DNA from 2 places in the Enterobacter ludwigii genome. Region 1 is predicted to be linked to the other one. Evidence: predicted binding sites of a transcription regulator. Region 1 holds the regulator's gene; the other holds the start of a gene.
What was found. The regulator Fur, encoded in region 1, represses iron uptake genes when iron is present. The targets are predictions, from matches to a motif close to ATAATAATGAGAACNACTATCAA.
Positions count from the first base shown of each region.

Region 2: the regulator Fur is predicted to act here: its motif matches at 4,304-4,326, upstream of bfd (bacterioferritin-associated ferredoxin).

Region 1 is NZ_CP017279.1:503,326-512,024, reverse strand. Features, by position in the region: gene pgm (phosphoglucomutase (alpha-D-glucose-1,6-bisphosphate-dependent)) at 1-1,587, opposite strand, end outside; gene seqA (replication initiation negative regulator SeqA) at 1,612-2,160, opposite strand; gene ybfF (esterase) at 2,344-3,117, shown strand; gene ybfE (LexA regulated protein) at 3,246-3,533, shown strand; gene fldA (flavodoxin FldA) at 3,689-4,219, shown strand; gene fur (ferric iron uptake transcriptional regulator) at 4,508-4,954, shown strand; gene chiQ (ChiQ/YbfN family lipoprotein) at 5,063-5,392, opposite strand; gene chiP (chitoporin ChiP) at 5,440-6,837, opposite strand; gene glnS (glutamine--tRNA ligase) at 7,284-8,699, opposite strand, start outside.
Region 2 is NZ_CP017279.1:2,856,722-2,865,420, reverse strand. Features, by position in the region: gene rpsL (30S ribosomal protein S12) at 1-149, shown strand, start outside; gene rpsG (30S ribosomal protein S7) at 246-716, shown strand; gene fusA (elongation factor G) at 813-2,927, shown strand; gene tuf (elongation factor Tu) at 2,997-4,181, shown strand; gene bfd (bacterioferritin-associated ferredoxin) at 4,361-4,555, shown strand; gene bfr (bacterioferritin) at 4,628-5,104, shown strand; gene BH714_RS13435 (prepilin peptidase) at 5,088-5,561, opposite strand; gene rpsJ (30S ribosomal protein S10) at 5,941-6,252, shown strand; gene rplC (50S ribosomal protein L3) at 6,285-6,914, shown strand; gene rplD (50S ribosomal protein L4) at 6,925-7,530, shown strand; gene rplW (50S ribosomal protein L23) at 7,527-7,829, shown strand; gene rplB (50S ribosomal protein L2) at 7,847-8,668, shown strand; gene rpsS (30S ribosomal protein S19) at 8,685-8,699, shown strand, end outside.

The DNA.
Region 1 (8,699 bases):
CTTACGGTGTTCGTCGCCGAGGAAGCTCTCACAATAGATTTTGTATGCATCTTCCGTACCGGATGGACGCGCGGCAAACCAGCCGTTTTCGGTCATCACTTTCAGACCACCGATTGAGGCACCGTTACCCGGGGCCGCCGTCAGACGGGCCGTGATAGGATCACCGGCCAGCGTGCTGGCACTGACCATCTCCGGAGAGAGTTTAGACAGCGCTGCTTTCTGCGCGGAGGTCGCGCCAGCCTGAATACGGTTATAGCTTGGCGCGCCAAAGCGTGCCGCCAGCTCGTTATAGTGTTCCTGCGGATTTTTACCGGTGACAGCGGTGATTTCCGCCGCCAGCAGGCACATGATGATCCCGTCTTTATCGGTGGACCATGGCGTGCCGTCGAAACGCAGGAAGGATGCGCCCGCGCTCTCTTCACCGCCAAAACCGAAGCTGCCGTCGTGCAGACCGTCAACAAACCATTTGAAGCCTACCGGTACTTCCACCAGCTTACGGCCCAGCGCCTCAACCACGCGGTCAATCATCGCCGAGGAGACAAGCGTTTTACCTACAGCCACCTCTTTGCCCCACTGTGGACGATGCTGGAACAGGTAGTTGATGGCAACCGCAAGATAATGGTTCGGGTTCATCAGCCCTGCCGGGGTGACAATACCGTGGCGGTCATAATCCGGGTCGTTGGCAAACGCCAGGTCGAATTTATCACGCAGCGCCAGCAGGCCCGCCATCGCGCACTCGGAAGAGCAGTCCATACGGATTGCGCCGTCTTTATCCAGGTGCATAAAGCGGAAGGTCTGATCAACGTGATCGTTAACGATGGTCAGGTTCAGCTTGTAATGCTCTGCGATGCGTTTCCAGTATTCGATACCGGAGCCGCCGAGAGGGTCAACGCCCAGCTTCAGACCGGCTTTCTGGATTGCCGCCATATCGACGATATCCGCCAGACCTTCCACAAATGGCTGTACCAGATCCTGCTCTTTCACATGGCCGGACGCCATGGCCGCATCCAGAGAGAGGCGTTTCACCCCTTTCAGGCCATCCGCCAGCAGCGCATTGGCACGATCTTCAACCACTTTCGTGACGTTCGTGTCTGCCGGTCCACCGTTAGGCGGGTTGTATTTGATCCCACCGTCTTCCGGCGGGTTGTGTGATGGAGTGATCACAATCCCGTCAGCCAGCGCGCCGCCTTTTTTGTTGTGGACAAGGATCGCGTTAGAGACCGCAGGGGTCGGCGTGAAGCCGTTATTTTCCTGAACAATGACGTCAACGCCATTCGCCGTCAGCACTTCCAGCACGGAAATGAACGCCGGTTCAGACAGAGCATGGGTATCTTTTCCCACATAGCACGGACCGGTAACGCCGTTTTTAGCGCGCTCTTCCGCGATGGCCTGAGCAATAGCCAGAATGTGCGGTTCGTTAAAGCTATGGCGCGCCGCGCTACCGCGGTGGCCAGATGTACCAAACTTCACTGCGTGTTCTGCGTTGCCCACGACCGGTTTCAGCACGTAATACTGCGCGGTCAGCTGAGCGACGTTAATCAAATCGCTTTGTTGTGCAGGTTGGCCTGCACGGCTGTGATTTGCCATTACCGGGTCCTTCTGATGCAAGGGTTAAATTGTACCGCAAACCTTTTCAATCAATTCCGCCGGGAACTGCATGGACTGCATGATGTGTTCAACCATGCTGCACTTGCGGCCCGTATTGGTATTGGTGATGACCCAGTACGGTGTGCCCGGGACATGTTTAGGTTTGGTTTGGTTGCCATTTTGCAGCAGCGTTTGCTCGTCGCCTGCGAAATAGACGCGGGTACGACCGTGCAGCGACTCGGTCGCTTCAGCAAACGCTTTGTTATCCAGTGAATAGAGTGTAGACAGCACCAGCATGAAGCGGTTAACCGCTTTTTTCTGCTCGGCGTACTCATCAGAGAGCAGCAACTCGCGCATCGCACGTACTTTGTCTTTCACTTGCGCGACGGCAGGTTTTGCTTGTGCAACAACGTTTTGTTGAGACACGACATCTTTAGTGACTGGGGTAGCAGGCTGTGAGGCGGCGGAAATTTTAAGCATGCGCCGTAAAATGTCGGACGCACTCTCCCCGATATGCCGCGTCTGGCTGGCAATATACTGATAGAGTTCGTCATCAACTTCGATTGTTTTCATCTTAATCCAGTGCAATATCTTATCTGAATACAAGTCGTTGGGATTATAAAGTTAAATTCCAACAGCGGATAGCGTCAAACCAGGTTGGCGGCAAAAGTCAGATTAAACTGGAACCTTGCAGCCGGGCGGCAGAATGGTCAACATGATACCCTAACCTGACATACGTAAAAAAAGAACTTTGCCATGAAATTGAATACCCGAGCGCAAACTGCACAATCGCCGAACAATAATTCTCCCATCGTACTGGTTCACGGGCTTTTTGGCAGCCTGGATAACCTGGGGGTGCTGGCGCGCGATCTGGTTACCGATCACGATATTTTGCAGGTCGATATGCGAAATCACGGTCTTTCCGGGCGTTCAGAAGAGATGACCTACGCGGCAATGGCCCAGGATCTGCTCGATACGCTTGATGCCAACCATCTTCAGAAGGTGACGCTCATCGGGCATTCTATGGGCGGCAAGGCGGTAATGGCCCTGACGGCGCTGGCACCGGACAGAATCAACGGTCTGGTCGTGATCGACGTTGCCCCGGTGGATTACGACGTGCGTCGTCATGACGACATTTTTGCTGCCATCAATGCGGTGACAGAGGCTGGGGTTTCAACCCGCCAACAGGCCACAGCCGTCATGCGCGAATATCTTAATGAAGAAGGCGTTATTCAGTTTCTGCTGAAGTCGTTTGTCGACGGCCAGTGGCGTTTCAACGTGCCGGTACTCTGGGCGCAGTACAACAACATCGTCGGCTGGGATACGGTGCCCGCCTGGCAACACCCTACCCTCTTTATTCGCGGCGGTAACTCCCCTTATGTCACCGACGCCTACCGCGACACCTTGCTGGCGCAATTCCCGCAGGCGCGCGCCCATGTCATCGCCGGTGCCGGACACTGGGTTCACGCGGAAAAACCTGACGCCGTGTTACGCGCCATCCGCCGCTATCTCTCTGATACTGCGAATTGATTAAAAAGAGAGCGACTGGAAGGTTGCGGGCTTCCAGTCGTTGGCGTGCCGTTTTTGGTGATGTATGATGGCGCGCTCATCGCCCGGGCAATAGCAGGGCGGCTTGTTTCCCCCGAAGTCTCAGAATCATGGCCAAAGAACAAACGGACCGTACGACACTAGATCTGTTCGCGAATGAGCGTCGACCGGGACGACCGAAAACGAATCCGCTTTCGCGCGATGAACAGCTGCGTATTAATAAACGCAACCAGCTTAAACGCGATAAAAATCGTGGGCTTAAGCGTGTCGAACTGAAGCTCAATGCCGATGCCGTCGATGCGCTTAACGAACTGGCTGAAGCGCGTAATATCAGCCGTAGCGAGCTCATTGAAGAGATGTTGATCGCCCAGCTTGAGACGTTGCGCCGCCAGGCATAAGTCTGAAAATCCCCTTTCTTACCCTTTTCATGTAGCACAGAGTGCAGTCCTGCGCGATAGCTGTTTCCGCGGGGTTGCCAGTTCTGCTATTATTGCCCTTATCCGTGGACAAATTGCGCCACCATACCATTAAGTTTCAAGAGGTTATTTTACTCATGGCAATCATCGGCATTTTCTTCGGCAGTGATACCGGCAATACCGAAAATATCGCAAAAAACATTCAAAAACAGCTCGGTAAAGACGTTGCCGATGTGCATGACATCGCCAAGAGCAGCAAAGAAGATCTCGAAGGCTATGACATCCTGTTGCTGGGTATCCCAACCTGGTACTACGGTGAAGCCCAGTGTGACTGGGATGATTTCTTCCCGACGCTGGAAGAAGTGGACTTCAACGGCAAGCTGGTCGCCCTGTTTGGCTGCGGCGATCAGGAAGACTACGCTGAGTACTTCTGTGACGCGCTGGGCACTATCCGCGATATCATTGAACCGAATGGTGCAGTTATCGTAGGCCACTGGCCGACTGCAGGTTACCACTTCGAAGCGTCTAAAGGCCTGGCCGATGACGACCACTTCGTGGGTCTGGCGATCGACGAAGACCGTCAGCCAGAACTGACCGCAGAGCGCGTTGAGAAGTGGGTGAAGCAGATCCGCGAAGAACTGCACCTGGACGATATTCTTAACGCCTGATTGTTAGTGTGGCGCAACCCCGGTTGCGCCCAGGAACCGGGTCAAACGATTAAATTAATCGCTACAATCTTTTAACTTTTTCGCCCAGACCTGTACAATGTCTCCCAGGTAAAATGGGGTGCCATTGAGTAAGTTTGTCGGTGATACCACGTTTTTATAAGCATACTTTGCCTGAGACTTGCAGTTTTCATTTAGCCATGGCAGTTCTATAATGAGACGCATTATTCCAGGTGCATTTTCTGTCACTTCCTCCAGAAGTGAATCGTTTAGCAACAGGACAGATTCCGCATGACTGACAACAATACCGCATTAAAGAAGGCTGGCCTGAAAGTTACGCTTCCTCGGTTAAAAATCCTTGAAGTGCTTCAGGGTCCAGACAATCACCATGTCAGTGCGGAAGACCTTTACAAGCGTCTTATCGACATGGGTGAAGAGATTGGGCTGGCAACCGTCTATCGCGTGCTGAACCAGTTTGATGACGCGGGCATTGTTACCCGTCATAATTTCGAAGGCGGTAAATCTGTATTCGAACTGACCCAGCAGCAGCACCACGATCACCTGATCTGCCTGGATTGTGGCAAGGTCATTGAATTTAGCGATGATTCCATCGAAGCACGTCAGCGTGAAATCGCTGCTCGTCATGGTATCCGCCTGACCAACCATAGCCTGTATCTGTATGGTCACTGTGCAGAAGGTGATTGCCGCGAAGACGATCACGCACACGACGCCAAATAAGTCGAACTTTCATACTCTGAGCCAGCCGCAAGGTTGGCTTTTTTTTGCCTGTCACCCGGCAAAAAAAAGCCCGGTAAGCACAGCGCCACCGGGCCTTAACACACTTACTTAATTTCCGTTGTTACTGCGTATTTCCTTCCAGATCTGGTCGCAACGCTTCGCCACTTCCTGATCGTTACCGGTTTTACGCGCCTGAATACAGGCCTGATAGTCCATTACGCGAACATTTTCCTGCGTCGCAAACTGCTCATGCGCCTTCTCTTTCTTCAGCACATTCAGCACGCTCTGGCAGGCTTCAATTTTCTCCGGTGAACCTTCAGCGGTGTTAATGCAGGCGCTGTAAGCCTCCTTCAGGCGAGAATTTTCTTTCGGTGCCGGGTCCTGGGCGCAAGCCACCAGCCCCGAGGCCAGCAACGCGACGATTACCATTTTTTTCATCATGTGCAGTCTCCATTCCGGCGGGACGGAACCCGCCGGAGCGTTCATCAGAAGATAGTGAATGGTGCGATAACCATGAATTTCACGTCACGTTCATCCTGGAAGATGTTGCCGTAACCGCCCGCGTAGCTTGGAATATCAGAGTGGTTGTCATACTGCGTGAAGTGCAGCTTGAACATCGTGCCTTTCGCACGTCCGTCCTGCACGGTATAGATGGCATCCAGGCTGTAAGAGGACTCTTTCAGACGGTAGTTCGGATCGTAGTACGCATCCGGTATGGCCATGTCGCCCGGTTTGGCGTCCCAGGCATACGCGTAGGAGGCACCCACAGCCCAGCCCGGCAGGTTCCAGTTTTTCAGGTCATACATTGCGCCGAAGAAGACCGCTTTTTCGCCGTCGGCGTTGAAGTCAGAGCGGTTATCCCACCAGATATCCAGACGACCGTTGGAAGATGCGTAAGTCGGGGTCATACGCTGCAGGAAGTAGCCCTGCTGCCCTTCCGCCTTCACCCATGTTCCTTCCAGACGCAAATCCACCTGACCCACTTTGTAGCCAAAGGTCAGCGCCTGCAGCCAGGCCGTGCCGTCATAAATATCGTTGACGCCACCATCGCTGACTTTGTCTCGCGTGCCGTAGAACTGGTAACTGGTACTCAACGGACTCCCTGCGATATCAAATTTGTAGCTGGCTTTGGCAAAATACTGATCGATATAGCCTTCAGCCTGACCAAAGGCGGCTTCTAACACGAGGTCGTTTTTAAAATCGTACTTCGCACCCAGCGAGTGGAGGTAATCCACTTTGGTTTTTTTATCGTTCTGGTAAAACTTATCCATTTCGATATGCCACGGGGCTTTGTATTCGTTGGTCCACATATAGGAGAAACTCAACGCACCCGCATCACCGTAGTCAAAGTTAGCGCCAGCTTCAGCGCCCTGGTAAGTACCAGGCATAAAACTCCAGTGTGGCGCTAACAGGGTTTGGCCAGTTGGCTGAATATATCCGCCGCGCGCCCAGACTGGACCATATTTGAATTTTGCAGCGGCTTTATACAGACTGATACCGCTTTTATCGCCGGACCAGTCTTCTTTATAGGCCTTATTGCTGGACGAGAAGGCAATTTCGTTCGGGTGTCCGCTGTCGCCATTTTCCGCCATTTCAATTGCCGTGAATGCGGCAATATCCAGGCCGAACATATCGGCGGCATAGCCTGACTGGAAGTCGAGGTTGGCGTTCCAGGTAGAGTGAGAAAGGTTGGTTTTGTATTTGTCTTCGGTAACGTCTTTACGGTCACGTTCACGCTGCCAGTAATAAATACCGCCCGTGAGGGTAGAATCTTCGATGAAACCTGCTGCCTTAGCCTCTGGCGCAATCACCAGGCCTGACATTGCTGTCACACCGGCGATAGCCAGCGCCAGCGCACTACGTTTGCCACTGAACGTACGCATAGATTATTCCTCTTTGACGAATTAAAACGCCTGAACGGCGAAAAAGATAAAAGACCAAAAGGTCAGGGGTAGTCAGAAATACCCTCGAATTAACTACCGCCTTTAGGTTATTTTTCGCGACGCGAATTATCAATGCTTTTCCGTGGGCAAAAGTCAGGATTATGACGAAGTGCACATAATTAGTAGTGCTTTGTAACATTTAGCGGGAGACGAGATTTGGCGGGGCAAGTCATTAAATTTAAGCCAGTAATTGTGTAAATTACTGGTTATTTTCAGGCCTTCACTATTTTCAGAAATATACAAACTTTTTTTAGAAAAATAAGTAGCACCACATTGACCTGAATATTGCGCAGACATTATTTTTGCTCGCGCTTAACGATATGATCATTCAATAAAAAAACGCCGCATTACGCGGCGTTTGTCTCTCATTGACCAGAGCAGCGTTATTATTCGCCGACTTTAGTCCAGGTATCACGCAGACCAACGGTACGGTTAAACACCGGTTTTTCCGAGGTACTGTGACGGCTGTCGAGGCAGAAGTAGCCTTCACGTTCGAACTGGAACGCTTTGCCCGCTTCAGCGGCTTTCAGAGACGGCTCAGCATAACCCTGCTTGATGACCAGAGATTCCGGGTTGATTGTCGCCAGGAAGTCTTCTGCTGCACCTGGGTTAGGCACGCTGAACAGACGATCGTACAAGCGAATTTCAACCGGCAGCGCATGTGTTGCACTTACCCAGTGGATCACGCCTTTCACTTTGCGGCCATCTGCCGGATCTTTGCTCAGGGTTTCAGCGTCGTAAGAGCAGAAGATGGTGGTGATATTCCCTTCCGCATCTTTCTCAACACGCTCAGCTTTGATCACGTATGCGTTACGCAGACGCACCTCTTTACCCAGCACCAGACGCTTGTACTGCTTGTTCGCTTCTTCGCGGAAGTCAGCACGATCGATCCAGATTTCACCGCTGAACGGCACGTCACGGGTGCCCATTTCCGGTTTGTTCGGATGGTTAGGCATGGAGACCATTTCGCTCGCGCCCTGCGGGTAGTTTTCGATAACCAGTTTTACCGGATCGATGACGGCCATTGCGCGCGGCGCGTTGTCGTTCAGATCTTCACGGATGCAGGATTCCAGAGAGGCGATCTCAATGGTGTTATCCTGCTTGGTCACGCCGATGCGCTTACAGAACTCGCGAATAGACGCGGCAGTATAACCACGGCGACGCAGACCCGAGATGGTTGGCATACGCGGATCGTCCCAGCCCTCAACGTGCTTGTCGGTCACCAGCAGGTTCAGCTTACGCTTGGACATCACCGTGTATTCCAGATTCAGACGAGAGAATTCGTACTGACGCGGATGCACCGGGATCGTGATGTTATCCAGAACCCAGTCGTACAGACGGCGGTTATCCTGGAACTCCAGCGTACACAGGGAGTGCGTAATGCCTTCCAGCGCATCGCTGATGCAGTGGGTAAAGTCGTACATCGGGTAAATGCACCACTTGTTACCGGTCTGATGGTGTTCAGCGAACTTGATACGGTACAGAACCGGATCGCGCATCACGATGAACGGTGATGCCATGTCGATTTTGGCACGCAGGCACGCTTTACCTTCCTCGAAGCCACCCGCACGCATTTTTTCAAACAGCGCCAGGTTCTCTTCAACGCTGCGATCGCGGAACGGGCTGTTTTTACCCGGCGCGGTCAGCGTGCCGCGGTATTCGCGGATCTCGTCAGCAGACAGCTCGTCGACATACGCCAGACCTTTATTGATAAGCTCGACCGCATAGGCATACAGCTGATCAAAATAGTCAGAGGAGTAGCAGATATCGCCAGACCAGTTGAAGCCCAGCCATTGCACGTC
Region 2 (8,699 bases), 2.4 Mb from region 1:
AGCACTCCGTGATCCTGATCCGTGGCGGTCGTGTTAAAGACCTTCCGGGTGTTCGTTACCACACCGTTCGTGGTGCGCTGGACTGCTCAGGTGTTAAAGACCGTAAGCAGGCTCGCTCCAAGTACGGCGTGAAGCGTCCTAAGGCTTAATGGTTCTCCGTTAAGTAAGGCCAAACTGATTTATCTTAATGTCAAACTAAACTCGTAGAGTTTTGGACAATCCTGAATTAACAACGGAGTATTCCCATGCCACGTCGTCGCGTCATTGGTCAGCGTAAAATTCTTCCAGATCCGAAATTCGGATCAGAACTGCTGGCAAAATTTGTAAATATCCTGATGGTAGATGGTAAAAAATCTACTGCAGAAGCAATCGTATACAGCGCGCTGGAGACCCTGGCTCAGCGCTCTGGTAAAAATGAACTGGAAGCTTTCGAAGTCGCTCTCGACAACGTGCGCCCGACTGTAGAAGTTAAGTCTCGCCGCGTTGGTGGTTCTACTTATCAGGTTCCAGTTGAAGTTCGTCCGGTTCGTCGTAATGCTCTGGCAATGCGTTGGATCGTTGAAGCTGCTCGTAAACGCGGTGATAAATCCATGGCTCTGCGTCTGGCGAACGAACTTTCTGATGCTGCAGAAAACAAAGGTACTGCAGTTAAGAAACGTGAAGACGTTCACCGTATGGCAGAAGCCAACAAGGCGTTCGCACACTACCGTTGGTAATCCCTTCGGAGTATTAGTCACCAGGCGGGCGCTTCAGCGAAGCTGCCCGTCCTGGGTTACTTAACTGAACGCCTAAAGAAACAAACGAGGAATCAAATGGCTCGTACAACACCCATCGCACGTTACCGTAACATTGGTATCAGTGCGCACATCGACGCCGGTAAGACCACTACTACCGAACGTATTCTGTTCTACACCGGTGTAAACCATAAAATCGGTGAAGTTCATGACGGCGCAGCCACCATGGACTGGATGGAACAGGAGCAGGAGCGTGGTATTACTATCACCTCCGCAGCGACTACTGCATTCTGGTCAGGTATGGCTAAGCAGTACGAACCGCATCGCGTTAACATCATCGACACCCCAGGGCACGTTGACTTCACCATCGAAGTAGAACGTTCCATGCGTGTTCTTGACGGCGCGGTAATGGTTTATTGCGCAGTTGGTGGTGTTCAGCCACAGTCTGAGACCGTATGGCGTCAGGCGAACAAATATAAAGTTCCACGCATCGCGTTCGTTAACAAAATGGACCGTATGGGTGCTAACTTCCTGAAAGTTGTTGGTCAGATCAAATCCCGTCTGGGCGCGAACCCTGTTCCGCTGCAGCTGGCAATTGGTGCTGAAGAAGGCTTCACCGGCGTTATCGACCTGGTGAAAATGAAAGCCATCAACTGGAACGATGCAGACCAGGGCGTTACCTTCGAATACGAAGATATCCCAGCTGAGATGCAGGACCTGGCTGACGAATGGCACCAGAACCTGATCGAATCCGCTGCTGAAGCTTCTGAAGAGCTGATGGAGAAATACCTGGGTGGTGAAGAACTGACTGAAGAAGAGATCAAAAAAGCTCTGCGTCAGCGTGTTCTGAACAACGAAATCATCCTGGTAACCTGTGGTTCTGCATTCAAGAACAAAGGTGTTCAGGCGATGCTGGATGCGGTAATTGATTACCTGCCATCCCCGGTTGACGTTCCTGCGATCAACGGCATCCTGGACGACGGTAAAGATACTCCGGCTGAACGTCACGCAAGCGACGAAGAGCCGTTCTCTGCACTGGCGTTCAAAATTGCTACCGACCCATTCGTGGGTAACCTGACCTTCTTCCGCGTTTACTCTGGTGTGGTTAACTCCGGTGACACCATCCTGAACTCCGTGAAAACGGCGCGTGAACGTTTTGGCCGTATCGTACAGATGCACGCTAACAAACGTGAAGAGATCAAAGAAGTTCGTGCGGGCGACATCGCTGCAGCAATCGGTCTGAAAGACGTGACTACTGGTGACACCCTGTGTGACCCGGATCACCCGATCATTCTGGAGCGTATGGAATTCCCTGAGCCGGTAATCTCCATCGCGGTTGAACCAAAAACCAAAGCTGACCAGGAAAAAATGGGTCTGGCTCTGGGCCGTCTGGCGAAAGAAGACCCATCATTCCGCGTATGGACTGATGAAGAATCTAACCAGACCATCATCGCTGGTATGGGTGAACTGCACCTGGACATCATCGTTGACCGTATGAAGCGTGAATTCAACGTTGAAGCGAACGTGGGTAAACCTCAGGTTGCTTACCGCGAAGCGATTCGTGCGAAAGTTACCGATGTTGAAGGTAAACACGCTAAGCAGTCTGGTGGTCGCGGTCAGTACGGTCACGTTGTGATCGACATGTACCCACTGGAGCCGGGCTCTAACCCTAAAGGTTACGAGTTCATCAACGACATCAAAGGTGGTGTAATTCCTGGCGAATACATCCCAGCCGTTGATAAAGGTATCCAGGAGCAGCTGAAAGCGGGCCCTCTGGCTGGCTATCCGGTTGTTGACATGGGTGTCCGTCTGCACTTCGGTTCTTACCACGACGTTGACTCCTCTGAACTGGCGTTTAAACTGGCTGCGTCTATTGCCTTTAAAGAAGGCTTTAAGAAAGCAAAACCAGTTCTGCTTGAGCCAATCATGAAGGTTGAAGTAGAGACTCCTGAAGAGAACACCGGTGACGTTATCGGTGACTTGAGCCGTCGTCGCGGTATGCTGCGCGGTCAGGAATCCGAAGTAACTGGCGTTAAGATCCATGCTGAAGTTCCGCTGTCTGAAATGTTCGGATATGCAACTCAGCTGCGTTCTCTGACCAAAGGTCGTGCATCATACACCATGGAATTCCTGAAGTATGATGATGCGCCTAACAACGTTGCTCAGGCCGTTATCGAAGCCCGTGGTAAGTAATCCACAGGATTAAAACCTAAGTCCCGTGCTCTCTCCGAAGGGGAGAGCACTATAGTAAGGAATATAGCCGTGTCTAAAGAAAAATTTGAACGTACAAAACCGCACGTCAACGTTGGTACTATCGGCCACGTTGACCATGGTAAAACTACCCTGACCGCTGCAATCACTACCGTACTGGCTAAAACCTACGGCGGTGCTGCTCGTGCATTCGACCAGATCGATAACGCACCAGAAGAAAAAGCGCGTGGTATCACCATCAACACTTCTCACGTTGAATATGACACCCCGACTCGCCACTACGCACACGTAGACTGCCCAGGCCACGCCGACTATGTTAAAAACATGATCACCGGTGCTGCGCAGATGGACGGCGCGATCCTGGTTGTTGCTGCGACTGACGGCCCTATGCCTCAGACCCGTGAGCACATCCTGCTGGGTCGTCAGGTAGGCGTTCCTTACATCATCGTGTTCCTGAACAAATGTGACATGGTTGATGACGAAGAGCTGCTGGAACTGGTAGAGATGGAAGTTCGTGAACTGCTGTCTCAGTACGATTTCCCAGGCGACGACACTCCAATCGTTCGTGGTTCCGCGCTGAAAGCGCTGGAAGGCGAAGCAGAGTGGGAAGAGAAAATCATCGAACTGGCTGGCTTCCTGGATTCTTACATCCCAGAACCAGAGCGTGCGATTGACAAGCCGTTCCTGCTGCCAATCGAAGACGTATTCTCCATCTCCGGTCGTGGTACCGTTGTTACCGGTCGTGTTGAGCGCGGTATCATCAAAGTTGGCGAAGAAGTTGAAATCGTTGGTATCAAAGAGACTGCTAAGTCTACCTGTACTGGCGTTGAAATGTTCCGCAAACTGCTGGACGAAGGCCGTGCTGGTGAGAACGTAGGTGTTCTGCTGCGTGGTATCAAACGTGAAGAAATCGAACGTGGTCAGGTACTGGCTAAGCCAGGCTCAATCAAGCCACACACCAAGTTCGAATCTGAAGTGTATATCCTGTCCAAAGACGAAGGCGGCCGTCATACTCCGTTCTTCAAAGGCTACCGTCCACAGTTCTACTTCCGTACAACTGACGTGACCGGTACCATCGAACTGCCAGAAGGCGTTGAGATGGTAATGCCAGGCGACAACATCAAGATGGTTGTGACTCTGATCCACCCAATCGCGATGGACGACGGTCTGCGTTTCGCAATCCGTGAAGGCGGCCGTACCGTTGGCGCGGGCGTTGTTGCTAAAGTTCTGGGCTAATTACTTATCCCTGAATTAAAAAAGGACGCTTCGGCGTCCTTTTTTGTTTTCTGCCGTTGTGTGTCTGTCACAAATTTTCGCATTTTTCGTCCTCTCCCGCCCCGTATACGGGTGTTTGTGCTATTGTAATCATAACCATTCTCACTTACACTTTGCGCATATTTTGAACGGGAGTCTTTATGTACGTTTGTTTATGTAATGGTGTAAGCGACAAAAAAATACGTCAGGCCGTTCGCCAGTTTCAGCCACAGTCCTTCCAGCAGCTTCGCAAATTTGTTCCAGTGGGAAATCAATGCGGTAAATGTGTACGTGCTGCACGTGAGATCATGCAGGACGAATTGATGCAGATCCCGGAATACAAAGAGATTGCGTAAGCGCCCATCTTTTTTTTGACATCCCTGTAGCCCGATCTACGCTTCAATGAGTGGAAGCGGAGGGACTATATAATGAAAGGTGATGTTAAAATCATAAGTTATCTCAATAAATTATTGGGAAATGAGCTTGTCGCGATCAATCAGTATTTTCTCCATGCGAGAATGTTCAAAAACTGGGGCCTGATGCGCCTCAACGATGTTGAATACCATGAATCCATCGATGAGATGAAACATGCCGATAAATACATCGAGCGTATTTTATTCCTTGAAGGCATTCCTAACCTGCAGGATCTCGGCAAACTCGGCATCGGTGAAGATGTTGAAGAGATGCTTCGGTCCGACCTCAGGCTCGAGCTTGAAGGCGCAAAAGATCTCCGCGAAGCCATTGCCTATGCGGACAGTGTTCATGACTACGTCAGCCGCGATATGATGATCCAGATTCTGGCCGATGAAGAAGGGCATATCGACTGGCTTGAAACTGAGTTGGATCTCATCAGTAAAATTGGTTTGCAGAATTATCTTCAATCCCAGATTAAAGTGGCTGACTAAACAGCGTCTGCCAGCCAACGCTTAAACCCGCTGCCGCCAGAAATGGCCCAAAAGGCAGTGGGTTTTTTAATGCCTGTTTATCAGGAGCCGGTAAAGCGAGAATGAGCTGATAAAGAAGCGCCACCAATGCGGCGGTTAACACCAGTGCGGGCAATATGTGCCAACCGTGCCACGCCCCCAGTGCCGAAAGATATTTCACATCGCCATAGCCCATCCCTTCACGTCCAGTCAGAAGCCGGTAGCCCCAGTAGATAATCGCAAAGCTCACATACCCTGCCATCGCGCCAGTCACTGCGTTCGAAAGAAAGTCAGGATGAAGGCAACGCTGGAAGAGCAGGCCGGTCCATAAGAGGGGACAGAGGTATTTATCCGGGAGAAGGCCGGCACGAATATCTTCACGTACCAGTAAACCGGAGAGTGTGAAGTAAACGAGCAGAAAGGGGAGGGGAGTCAGCATACGCAAAGCCTCAAAGATGTTTGGTGCATACTCTTCTCATGATGCAAGGCCAGCAACGTCCGAACACAGGAATTGCGTGAGGGGTTCATAAGAAGAGATGAAAGCAGACAGGTTGCTGCAAATAATGGAATGCCCTACGCATCGCATGTCTTTGGCGCTTAATTTCTAAACGGCACTTGCGTCTTGCTCAGATTTACGTATAATGCGCGGGCTTGTCGTAGTTGACGGCGGGTTCAATCTGAACCGGAGTAGCTAATTTTGTTACTCAACAATGCTCCCAATCGGGGAGCTACGTAAGAACGGTTACACTCTCCCATCAATCGTAATGGGTTTGAGGAGTAATCATTTTCGTTTATAAAATAATTGGAGCTCTGGTCTCATGCAGAACCAAAGAATCCGTATCCGCCTTAAAGCGTTTGATCATCGTCTGATCGATCAATCAACCGCGGAAATCGTCGAGACTGCTAAGCGCACTGGTGCGCAAGTCCGTGGTCCGATCCCGCTGCCGACCCGCAAAGAGCGCTTTACCGTTCTGATCTCTCCGCACGTTAACAAAGATGCGCGTGATCAGTACGAAATCCGCACTCACAAGCGTCTGGTTGACATCGTTGAGCCAACTGAGAAAACCGTTGATGCTCTGATGCGTCTGGATCTGGCTGCCGGTGTAGACGTGCAGATCAGCCTGGGTTAATCAGGTCATCGAGCGATTGAGAGGTTGAAACAATGATTGGTTTAGTCGGTAAAAAAGTGGGAATGACCCGCATCTTCACTGAAGATGGCGTTTCTATCCCAGTAACCGTAATCGAAGTTGAAGCAAACCGCGTTACTCAGGTTAAAGATCTGGCTAACGATGGCTACCGCGCTGTTCAGGTTACCACCGGTGCTAAAAAAGCTAACCGTGTAACCAAACCAGAAGCGGGTCACTTCGCTAAAGCTGGCGTTGAAGCTGGCCGTGGTCTGTGGGAATTCCGTCTTGCTGAAGGCGAAGAGTTCACCGTAGGTCAAGACATTAGCGTTGAGCTGTTTGCTGACGTTAAAAAAGTTGACGTAACCGGTACCTCTAAAGGTAAAGGTTTTGCTGGTACCGTTAAGCGCTGGAACTTCCGTACCCAGGACGCTACTCACGGTAACTCCTTGTCTCACCGCGTTCCGGGTTCTATCGGTCAGAACCAGACTCCGGGCAAAGTGTTCAAAGGCAAGAAAATGGCAGGTCAGCTGGGTAACGAACGTGTAACCGTTCAGAGCCTGGACGTAGTACGTGTTGACGCTGAGCGCAACCTGCTGCTGGTTAAGGGTGCTGTTCCGGGTGCTACCGGTAGCGACCTGATCGTTAAACCAGCTGTGAAGGCGTAAGGGGATAGCAATGGAATTAGTATTGAAAGACGCGCAGAGCGCGCTGACTGTTTCCGAAACTACCTTCGGTCGTGATTTCAACGAAGCGCTGGTTCACCAGGTTGTTGTTGCTTATGCAGCTGGTGCTCGTCAGGGTACTCGTGCTCAGAAGACTCGTGCTGAAGTAACTGGTTCTGGCAAAAAGCCATGGCGCCAGAAAGGTACCGGCCGTGCGCGTTCAGGTTCTATCAAGAGCCCGATCTGGCGTTCAGGTGGCGTGACCTTCGCTGCGCGTCCACAGGACCACAGTCAAAAAGTTAACAAAAAGATGTACCGCGGCGCGCTGAAAAGCATTCTGTCCGAACTGGTACGTCAGGATCGTCTGATCGTTGTCGAGAAGTTCTCTGTAGAAGCGCCTAAAACTAAGCTGCTGGCACAGAAACTGAAAGACATGGCTCTGGAAGATGTGCTGATCATCACCGGTGAGCTGGACGAGAACCTGTTCCTGGCCGCACGTAACCTGCACAAGGTTGACGTACGCGATGCGACTGGTATCGACCCGGTTAGCCTGATCGCCTTCGACAAAGTCGTAATGACTGCTGATGCTGTTAAGCAAGTTGAGGAGATGCTGGCATGATTCGTGAAGAACGTCTGCTGAAGGTGCTTCGCGCACCGCACGTTTCTGAAAAAGCGTCTACTGCGATGGAAAAAACAAACACCATCGTTCTCAAAGTTGCTAAAGACGCGACCAAAGCAGAGATCAAAGCTGCTGTGCAGAAACTGTTTGAAGTCGAAGTCGAAGTCGTTAACACCCTGGTTGTTAAAGGGAAAGTTAAACGTCACGGACAGCGTATCGGTCGTCGTAGCGACTGGAAAAAAGCTTACGTCACCCTTAAAGAAGGCCAGAACCTGGACTTCGTTGGCGGCGCTGAGTAAGTCGGAGGAGTAATACAATGGCAGTTGTTAAATGTAAACCGACATCTCCGGGTCGTCGCCACGTAGTTAAAGTGGTTAACCCTGAGCTGCACAAGGGCAAACCTTTTGCTCCGTTGCTGGAAAAAAACAGCAAATCCGGTGGTCGTAACAACAATGGCCGTATCACCACTCGTCACATCGGTGGTGGCCACAAGCAGGCTTATCGTATTGTTGACTTCAAACGCAACAAAGACGGTATCCCAGCAGTTGTTGAACGTCTTGAGTACGATCCGAACCGTTCCGCGAACATCGCGCTGGTTCTGTACAAAGACGGTGAACGCCGTTACATCCTGGCCCCTAAAGGCCTGAAAGCTGGCGACCAGATTCAGTCTGGCGTTGATGCTGCAATCAAAGCAGGCAACACCCTGCCGATGCGCAATATCCCGGTTGGTTCTACCGTTCATAACGTAGAAATGAAACCAGGTAAAGGCGGTCAGCTGGCGCGTTCCGCGGGTACTTACGTTCAGATCGTTGCTCGTGACGGTGCTTATGTCACCCTGCGTCTGCGTTCTGGTGAAATGCGTAAAGTCGAAGCAGATTGCCGCGCTACTCTGGGCGAAGTTGGCAATGCTGAGCATATGCTGCGCGTTCTGGGTAAAGCTGGTGCTGCACGCTGGCGTGGTGTTCGTCCTACCGTTCGCGGTACTGCGATGAACCCAGTAGACCACCCACATGGTGGTGGTGAAGGTCGTAACTTTGGTAAGCACCCGGTAACTCCGTGGGGCGTTCAGACCAAAGGTAAGAAGACCCGCAGCAACAAGCGTACTGATAAATTTATCGTACGTCGCCGTAGCAAATAATTTTAGAGGATAAGCCATGCCACGTTCTCTC